2 regions of the Streptomyces sp. NPDC101191 genome follow, and region 1 is predicted to be linked to the other one. Evidence: riboswitches for the same ligand, from Rfam matches in the RefSeq annotation. Region 1 holds a riboswitch; the other holds the start of a gene.
What was found. A riboswitch is a leader RNA that binds a small molecule or an ion and turns the genes downstream of it on or off. The one in region 1 is predicted to bind glycine.
Positions count from the first base shown of each region.

Region 2: linked by a shared signal. The riboswitch ahead of gcvT (glycine cleavage system aminomethyltransferase GcvT) and the one ahead of gcvP (aminomethyl-transferring glycine dehydrogenase) in region 1 are both predicted to bind glycine.

Region 1 is NZ_JBIWOU010000002.1:1,393,254-1,397,661, forward strand. Features, by position in the region: gene gcvP (aminomethyl-transferring glycine dehydrogenase) at 1-2,327, opposite strand, end outside; glycine riboswitch at 2,506-2,605, opposite strand; gene ACIRQF_RS13100 (PRC-barrel domain-containing protein) at 2,720-3,091, shown strand; gene ACIRQF_RS13105 (DNA polymerase IV) at 3,204-4,408, opposite strand, start outside.
Region 2 is NZ_JBIWOU010000004.1:286,126-290,533, reverse strand. Features, by position in the region: gene glyA (serine hydroxymethyltransferase) at 1-201, opposite strand, end outside; gene gcvH (glycine cleavage system protein GcvH) at 226-603, opposite strand; gene gcvT (glycine cleavage system aminomethyltransferase GcvT) at 716-1,840, opposite strand; glycine riboswitch at 1,999-2,097, opposite strand; gene ACIRQF_RS17980 (AAA family ATPase) at 2,251-2,925, shown strand; gene ACIRQF_RS17975 (enhanced serine sensitivity protein SseB) at 3,024-3,761, shown strand; gene ACIRQF_RS17970 (enhanced serine sensitivity protein SseB C-terminal domain-containing protein) at 3,869-4,408, shown strand, end outside.

The DNA.
Region 1 (4,408 bases):
CCGCCCATCAGGCGCACGTACGACCAGGAGATCGGCAGGATGCCGGCGGAACCCCACGGAGCGGCCGAGATCGGACCGACACCGGTCTCGGGACCGGCGGTCGGCTGCAGCGGGTGGTTCGGCAGGTACGGGGCGAGGTGCGCGCGCACCGCGACCGGACCGACGCCCGGGCCGCCGCCGCCGTGCGGGATGCAGAAGGTCTTGTGCAGGTTCAGGTGCGAGACGTCGCCGCCGAAGTGACCCGGCTTGGCGAGGCCGACCAGGGCGTTCAGGTTGGCGCCGTCGACGTACACCTGGCCGCCGGCGTCGTGCACGGCCGCGCAGATGTCGGCGACGTGCTCCTCGAACACACCGTGCGTGGACGGGTAGGTGATCATCAGCACGGCGAGCTCGTCGCGGTACTGCTCGATCTTGGCGCGCAGGTCCTCGACGTCGACCTCGCCGTCCTCCGCCGTCTTGACCACGACGACCTTCATGCCGGCCATCACCGCGGAGGCGGCGTTGGTTCCGTGCGCGGAGGACGGGATGAGGCAGATGGTGCGCTGCGCGTCGCCGTTGGCGCGGTGGTAGGCGCGGACGGCGAGCAGACCGGCCAGCTCGCCCTGGGAGCCGGCGTTCGGCTGGATCGACACCTTGTCGTAGCCGGTGACCTCGGCGAGGCGCTCCTCCAGCTCGGTGATGAGCGTGAGGTAGCCCTGCGCCTGCTCGACCGGGGCGAAGGGGTGGATCTGACCGAACTCGGGCCAGGTCACCGACTCCATCTCGGTGGTCGCGTTCAGCTTCATGGTGCAGGAGCCGAGCGGGATCATGCCGCGGTCGAGCGCGTAGTCGCGGTCGGCCAGCTTGCGCAGGTAGCGCAGCATCGAGGTCTCGGAGCGGTGCGCGTGGAAGACCGGGTGGGTCAGGTACGCGTCGCCGCGCAGCGCGTCGCCGGGAAGCGCGTCCTCGGTGACGGCGTCCAGCGCCTCGATGTCGGCGTCGACGCCGAAGGCGGACCAGACCGCGGCCAGCTGGGCGCGGGTGGTCGTCTCGTCACAGGAGGCGGACACGTGGTCGGCGTCGACGCGGTAGAGGTTCACGCCGCCCTCGCGGGCGGCGGCGACGACGGCGTCGGCACGGCCCGGGACGCGGGCGGTGACGGTGTCGAAGAAGGCCCCCTGGGTGAGCTCGACGCCCCCGGCGCGCAGACCGGCGGCGAGGATGGCGGCGTACCGGTGGGTGCGCCGGGCGATCCCCTTGAGCCCCTCGGGGCCGTGGTAGACGGCGTACATGCCGGCCATGACGGCGAGCAGCACCTGAGCGGTACAGATGTTGCTGGTGGCCTTCTCGCGGCGGATGTGCTGCTCGCGGGTCTGCAGGGCCAGGCGGTAGGCCTTGTTGCCGTCGGCGTCGACGGAGACGCCGACGAGGCGGCCCGGCAGGGAGCGGGCGTGCTTGTCCTGCACGGCCATGTAACCGGCGTGCGGACCGCCGAAGCCCATGGGCACGCCGAAGCGCTGGGTGGTGCCGACGGCGATGTCGGCGCCGAGCGAACCGGGCGAGGCGAGGAGCGTCAGGGCGAGCAGGTCGGCGGCGACGGTGACGACGGCGCCGAGCTCGTGGGCCTGGTCGATGACCGGCTTGATGTCACGGATGGCACCGGAGGCGCCCGGGTACTGCAGCAGCACTCCGAAGACGCCGCGCTCGGCGATCTCGGCGGGGATGCCGGAGCTCAGGTCGGCGACGACGACCTCGACCCCGGTCGGCTCGGCGCGGGTCTCGATGACGGCGATGGTCTGCGGCAGCGCGTCCGCGTCGATCAGGTAGACACCGTTCTTGACCTTGCCCACACGGCGGGAGAGCGCCATGGCCTCGGCGGCGGCGGTGCCCTCGTCCAGGAGGGAGGCGCCGGAGGTGGGCAGACCGGTCAGGTCGGCGACCATGGTCTGGAAGTTGAGCAGCGCCTCCAGGCGGCCCTGCGAGATCTCGGGCTGGTACGGCGTGTAGGCCGTGTACCAGGCCGGGTTCTCCATGACGTTCCGCAGGATGACCGGCGGCGTGAAGGTCCCGTAGTAGCCGAGCCCGATCATGGGGGCGAGCACCTGGTTGCGGTCCGCGAGCTCGCGGAGCTCCGCGAGCACCTCGGCCTCGGTGCGGGCCGCCGGAAGCGCGAGGGCCTCGGCGTTCTTGATGACGTCCGGAACGGCGGCGGCCGTGAGCTCGTCGAGGGATCCGTAACCGACCTGGGCGAGCATCTTGGCCCGCGCCTCGGCGTCGGGTCCGATGTGCCGCTGCTCGAAGGGAATGCCCTGCTCGAGCTCGGAGAGCGGAGTGCGGTTGGCGGTCATGTACGGGGGCCTCCTGGTCGTCACGACCTGCGAGGGGCACCACGGCGCGGGTGCCCGGACGGCCTCCCCCTCTGTCATCCAAACCTGAGAGCTTCACCGGCCCGCGTTGCGGTGGGCCGGCTTTCACCGTCGGTGAGAGCGGATCGCCGTCGACGCCCGCCCTGCTTTCCAGAGTGACCTCGTCCGCGCGGTACAGGGGCCTGAGAGATTCCGGGGAGGATTTGCTCCTTCGGCGCCTCCGCGAGTTTTGCTCCGGAGGACTCTCCCGCGCGGGGTCGACAGCCACAGCCAGCCTACCAGCGCCGTTCCTTCTTCCATCGCTCAAGTGGCCGACATCCCAGATGTGCACTTTCGTAGTGCTTGTAGAGCAGTTGCGACCAGTTGGAGGGACCGTGCAGACCGACATCGATCCGCGCAGCCTGATCGGCCGCAAGGCGTTCGACCGGAACGGACACAAGATCGGCACCGTGGACGAGGTGTACCTGGACGACGCGACGGGAGTCCCCGAATGGGCCGCCGTGCGTACCGGCCTGTTCAGCCGGGACGCGTTCGTCCCCCTGGAGCCGAGCGACTTCGTGGACGACACCCTCCGCATCCCCTACGACCGCGCCCTCATCAAGGACGCCCCCGACTTCGGCGTGGGCCGCCACCTCTCCCCCGAACAGGAACTCCAGCTCTACCGCCACTACAGCATGGCCCTCCCTCCCCCGCCCCAGGACGGCCCGAGAGACTTCGGCCGTCTGGCGGGCCAGGAGGACGTGTAGGCACCCGGGGCGCACCCTCCGCCGCCCCGGGCGCCGTCCGGGCCGGACGGCAAGGGCGGCGAGCCCCCTGCGAGGCCCCCGGCCCGGCGGCTCGCGCGGGCCGCGGACAGGCCTAGGCCGCCGCCCCCGTCGCCCCGCCGGGGACCAGCGGCAGCGGTTCCGACGGCTCCAGGTCCGGGTCGTCGACCGGGAAGGTCCGGACGCGGCCCGGCGCCGACGTCGGCTCCTCGAATCGGACGGTCACCCGCCCGACCCCGCTGCCCTGCACCCACCCGGCCCCGTACTCCGCGTGCCGCACGTCGTGCCCGGCGGCCCACCGCCGCTCCGCGGTCTCCGTGGCCGTCGGTGGGGCGGGCGCGGCGCCAGCGCCGGCGGCCGGCTCCTCCGCGCCGGCCGGAAGAGCGGCCTCCCCGGCGAGCGCCGCCTCCCGGGCCTCCGCCTGCGCGAACAGGTCCTCCTGGGTGTAGTCCGCCAGGCCGCTGACCCCGACCCCCAGGAGTCGCACCCCGCCCGTCGTGTCCACCAGTTCGAGCAGCCGCCCCGCGGCCTCCCGCACCACCACCGGATCGTCCGTCGGCCCCCGCAGCGTCTCGGACCGGGTCAGCGTCGAGAAGTCGTAGCGCCGCACCTTCAGGACGATCGTCCGCCCGGAGTGCCCGGAGCCCCGCAGCCGCGCCACGCACCGCTCCGCGAGCCGCTCCACCTCCAGCCGGATCCGCAGCCGGTCGTGCAGGTCCACGTCGAAGGTGTCCTCGACGGACACCGACTTGGCGTCCCTCTCGGCCACCACGGGCCGGTCGTCGTGCCCGAGGGCCATCCGGTACAGGGAGGCCCCGTGCGCGCGCCCCAGGATCCGTACGAGCTCGTCCTCGCCCGCTTCCACCACGTCGGTCACGGTGACGATCCCGGCCCGCCGCAGATGCTCGCCGGTCGCCGGGCCGATGCCGGGGATGATCCGCACCGAACGCGGCCCGAGCAGCTCCCGCTCCGTCCCGGGCTCGATGAGCACGAGCCCGTCCGGCTTGGCCTCCTCGGAAGCGATCTTCGCGAGCATCTTCGAGCCCGCGAGCCCGACCGACCCCGTCAGCCCCGTCGTGGCGAGGATGTCCCTGCGCAGTCTCTCCCCCGCCGCCCGCGCGCTCGCGCGGTCGTCGGCCACTCCGCCGGCCTCCAGGTCGACGAAGGCCTCGTCCAGGCTGAGCGGCTCCACGAGCGGCGAGAGCCGCCCGAGCAGTTCCATGACCTGGACGCTGATCGCCCGGTAGAAGGCGAAGCGCGGCACCAGATACGCCGCGTTCGGCGCGAGGCGGCGCGCCT
Region 2 (4,408 bases), on a different contig from region 1:
GCCGCCGTAGTAGCGACGGCCCGGGTAGCCCTCGGCGTACTTGTTGGTGAGGACCGAGCCCTGGGCCTCCATGACCGCGACCGGAGCGAAGTTCTCCGAGGCGATCATCTCGAGGGTGGACTGCTGACGGCGGAGCTCGGCGTCGACGGCGGCGGCGACGTCCGGGTCCAGCTCGTGGAGAGGGGTGTTCAGAAGCGACATGAATCGATCCCTAGGGGGTCTCGGTTAGCCGGCGGTGAAGGCGGTGTACTCGTCGGCGGAGAGCAGGTCGCCCGGCTCGTCCGTGATGCGCACCTTGAACAGCCAGCCACCCTCGAACGGGGCGGTGTTCACCAGCGCCGGGTCGTCCACGACGTCCTGGTTCGCCGCGACGACCTCACCCGTGACCGGGGAGTACAGCTCGCTGACCGACTTGGTGGACTCCAGCTCGCCGCAGTCCTCGCCCGCGGTCACGGTGGCGCCGACCTCGGGAAGCTGGACGTACACGATGTCGCCGAGGGCGTTGGCCGCGTGCTCGGTGATGCCGACCGTGGCGACGCCGTCCTCGACGGCCGACAGCCACTCGTGCTCCTTGCTGTAACGCAGCTGCTGGGGGTTGCTCATGAGCTGATTCTCCTGGATCGGGGGAGTGCTGATGTACGTGGGTCTTGCGGGGTGAGACGTGTCCTGAGACGAATGCGTCACGTCCGGCGCCGAAGGGGCTTACGCCCCATGATCACTTCTGGCGCTTGTAGAACGGCAGCGCCACGACCTCGTAGGGCTCGTGCGCGCCGCGGATGTCGACGCCGACGCCCTCGGTGCCGGGCGCGGCGAAGGCGGCGTCCACGTAGGCCATGGCGATCGGCTTGCCCAGGGTCGGGGACGGGGCGCCGGAGGTGATCTCGCCGACGACCTCGCCGTTCGCCACGACGGACATGCCGGCGCGCGGCACCCGGCGGCCCTCGGCGACCAGGCCGACCAGCTTGCGCGGCGGGGCGGACTCGGCGCGCTCGGCGGCCTTCTCCAGCGCCTCGCGGCCCACGAACCGGCCCTCGTTCGTGGTCTTCTCGAACTTCACGACCCGGCCCAGGCCCGCGTCGAAGGGGGTGAGCGCCGTGGTCAGCTCGTGGCCGTACAGCGGCATGCCCGCCTCCAGGCGGAGCGTGTCGCGGCAGGACAGGCCGCAGGGGATCAGGCCGACGCCCTGGCCCGCCTCGGTCAGTGCCTGCCACACGCCCTCGGCGTGCTCCGGCTTGAGGAACAGCTCGAAGCCGTCCTCGCCGGTGTAGCCGGTACGGGCGATCAGCGCGGGCACGCCGGCGACGGTGCCGGGGAGGCCCGCGTAGTACTTCAGGCCGTCCAGGTCGGCGTCGGTGACGGACTTCAGGATGCCGGGGGACTCCGGGCCCTGGACGGCGATCAGCGCGTACGCGTCGCGGTCGTCGCGGACCTCGGCGTCGAAGCCGGCCGCGCGCTCGGTGAGGGCGTCGAGGACGACCTGCGCGTTGGAGGCGTTGGCGACGACCATGTACTCCGTCTCGCCGAGGCGGTACACGATCAGGTCGTCGAGGATGCCGCCGTCCTCCCGGCAGATCATCGTGTAGCGGGCGCGGCCGTTGCCCACGGTGGAGATGTTGCCGACGAGGGCGTAGTCCAGGAGGTCCACGGCCTGCGGGCCGGTGACCGTGATCTCGCCCATGTGGGAGAGGTCGAAGAGGCCGGCCCTGGTGCGCACGGCGTTGTGCTCGTCGCGCTCGCTGGCGTAGCGCAGCGGCATGTCCCAGCCGGCGAAGTCGGTCATGGTCGCGCCCAGCGAACGATGCAGCGCATCGAGGGCGGTCAGACGGGGGGCAGTGCTCATGGGGTGGCTCCCGGGTCCCAGGGCGTGCAGGGCACGACGTGCATGACGGTGAGGACGATCCTCCCCATCTGTCATGGAACCTGAGAGGTTCACCGAGGGCATCCTCGGCTTGCACCTTGGGTGGGGACGCGACAGGGCGACCCGCTTTTCAGATCTGCCTCATCCACGCGGTACGGGGCCTGAGAGATTCAAGGGAGGTACTTGCTCCTTCGGCGCCCGGCGCACAGGGTGCCCCGGAACTCTCCCGCGCGGATTCGAGCGGCCGGTATGCGGTTGTGGGCGCTCGTGCGAGCGCCTGGCGCGCTCATCATTGCACGGCGGGTCCGCGCGGCAAATCGCTTGCGTCTCATTACCGTTTCTTTACACTTTGTGGGCAAGGGTCTCCGCAGGCCCGACGGGGGGAGTGAGCGATGACGATCCAGCGCACCGGCGCCTACGCCGCAAGTGCGGGCATACCGGTCCAGCGTGCCGGAGCCCGGGCCCGGGCCCGCAGCCGACGCCGCGCGCGGCTGCTGCGGGACCTCCGTGAGCGCGGCGGACGCAGCCCCCGGGTGCTCAGCTTCGAGGCCGGTGACGTCGTGGTCGTCTCCGGGCTGCCCGGAGCCGGCAAGTCGACCCTCATGGGCCGCGCCGCCGAGGGCCGCGCCATCGACTCGCAGGACACCCGCGAGCGCTGGGAGGCCCGGCTGCCCCGACTGCTGCCGTACGCGGTCTACCGCCCGCTCGCCCGCCTCGCCCACTACGCGGGCCTCCGGCGCGCCCTGCGCTCCGGCGCGGGCGTCGTCGTGCACGACTGCGGCACCCAGTCCTGGGTGCGCGGCTGGCTCGCCCGTGAGGCGCGCCGGCGGGGCGCCGCCCTGCACCTGATCCTGCTCGACGTCGACCCCGAGACCGCCCGGGCCGGCCAGGCGGAGCGCGGCCGCGGCGTCTCCGGCTACGCCTTCGCCCGGCACCGCCGCGCCGTGGGGCGCCTGGTGCGCACCGCCGAGGCCGGCGCCCTGCCGCCCGGCTGCGCCTCGGTCACCCTGCTCGACCGCGACGCCGCCGACACCCTGCGGAGGATCGGCTTCCGCGACGTGTCCTGAACCACTCCCACCCCTTCGCGCGTCCTTTTCGGTCACGGAGGCGTCGAGCCGCCGTTAAGGTGCTGACCGCACCGAGTGCCGGAAGGGGACGAAGAACCGTGAACGTGACGTGGCCGGGCAACGAGCTCGAGGAAGTACTGGCCGCCTCGCTCGGCAACCCCTCCGCCGGCGGACGGCTGGTCGAGGTCCTCGGCCGCAGCCCCGTCTGGGTGCCGCTGCCCAACGGCGGCGGACCGGACAGTGCCGAGCTCGACCTGCCCACACTGGAGATCGACGGCTCGCCCTACGTGCCCGTCTTCAGTTCCGAGCAGCAGTTCCTCGCCATCGCCGGCGAGCACATGTCGTACACCGTCGCCCCCGCCCGCGACTTCGCCCGCGGTCTGCCCCCGCAGCTCGGCATCGCCGTGAACCCCGGAGGCACCGTCGGCGTCCCGCTGCCCCCGCCCGCCGTCGCCGAGCTCTGCCGGTCCGGCCGCACCGCTCTCGACGGGCCCGCCGGCGGCGGCCGCGTCCGCCTCTTCGAGCCCGACTGGCAGGACGACCCGGTCGACTTCCTCGCCGCCGCGTCCGCCGAGTTCGAGGCCACCGGCGTGATCGCCACCGCCCGCCGCACCCTGGCCAGCGTCGAGGGCACCGAACCCGCCCTCTTCGTCGGCGTCCAGCTCACCGGCCCCGACGTCGACCGCAACGTCCCGCTCGACGCCCTCGGCCGTGCCCTCGGCCGGGTCGAGGTCGCCTGGCCGGTCAACCTCATCCTGCTCGACGTGGCGCAGGACCCCGTGGGCGACTGGATGCTGGAGAAGGTGCGCCCCTTCTTCCAGCGCGCCGCCGTGTGACGGCCCCCCTGTTTAAGCTGAACTGATTCAGAAGCTGCGATAGCCCACCTGCGAGCCATCCAGCAAGCCATCCAGACCGCGTGACGAAAAGAGGGGCGGGACCCACGGTGAGCGCGTCAGGCACCGCTGCGGCCGGAAAGGTCGAGCGCACGCTGCGCCAGGTGGCGCCCGGGCGCCACGACGCCTACGAGGAGCTGCTGCACGCCCTCACCGACGGCGAGGTCTGGATGCTCCTGTGGCAGGGCGGTCCCGGATCGCCCGACGCCCAGTACGGGAACATGGAGGTCGACGGCCACGGCTACGCCCCGTGCGTGACCTCCGCCCAGGAGCTCGCCGCCTCCGGCTGGAACCGTGCCCACGAGGTCGTCTCCGGTCTGGACATCGCCCGCGCCCTCTACCCCGACCGCTGGGGCATCTGGCTCAATCCGCACGCCCCCGGCGGCGGCGTCGGCATCCCCTGGGCCGATCTGCGCCGCATCGCGACCGGTCTGGGCCGGATGCCCGCCGGACCCCTGCGGCTGTCCGAGCCCGCCGTCGAGATCCCGCAGTTCTACGCCCTCCTCACGCAGAACGCCCACCGCACCCCGGCCGTCCGCTCGCTGCGGCGCGCCTGGGTGCAGCCCGCGCTCGGCTCCCCGTACCTCGCC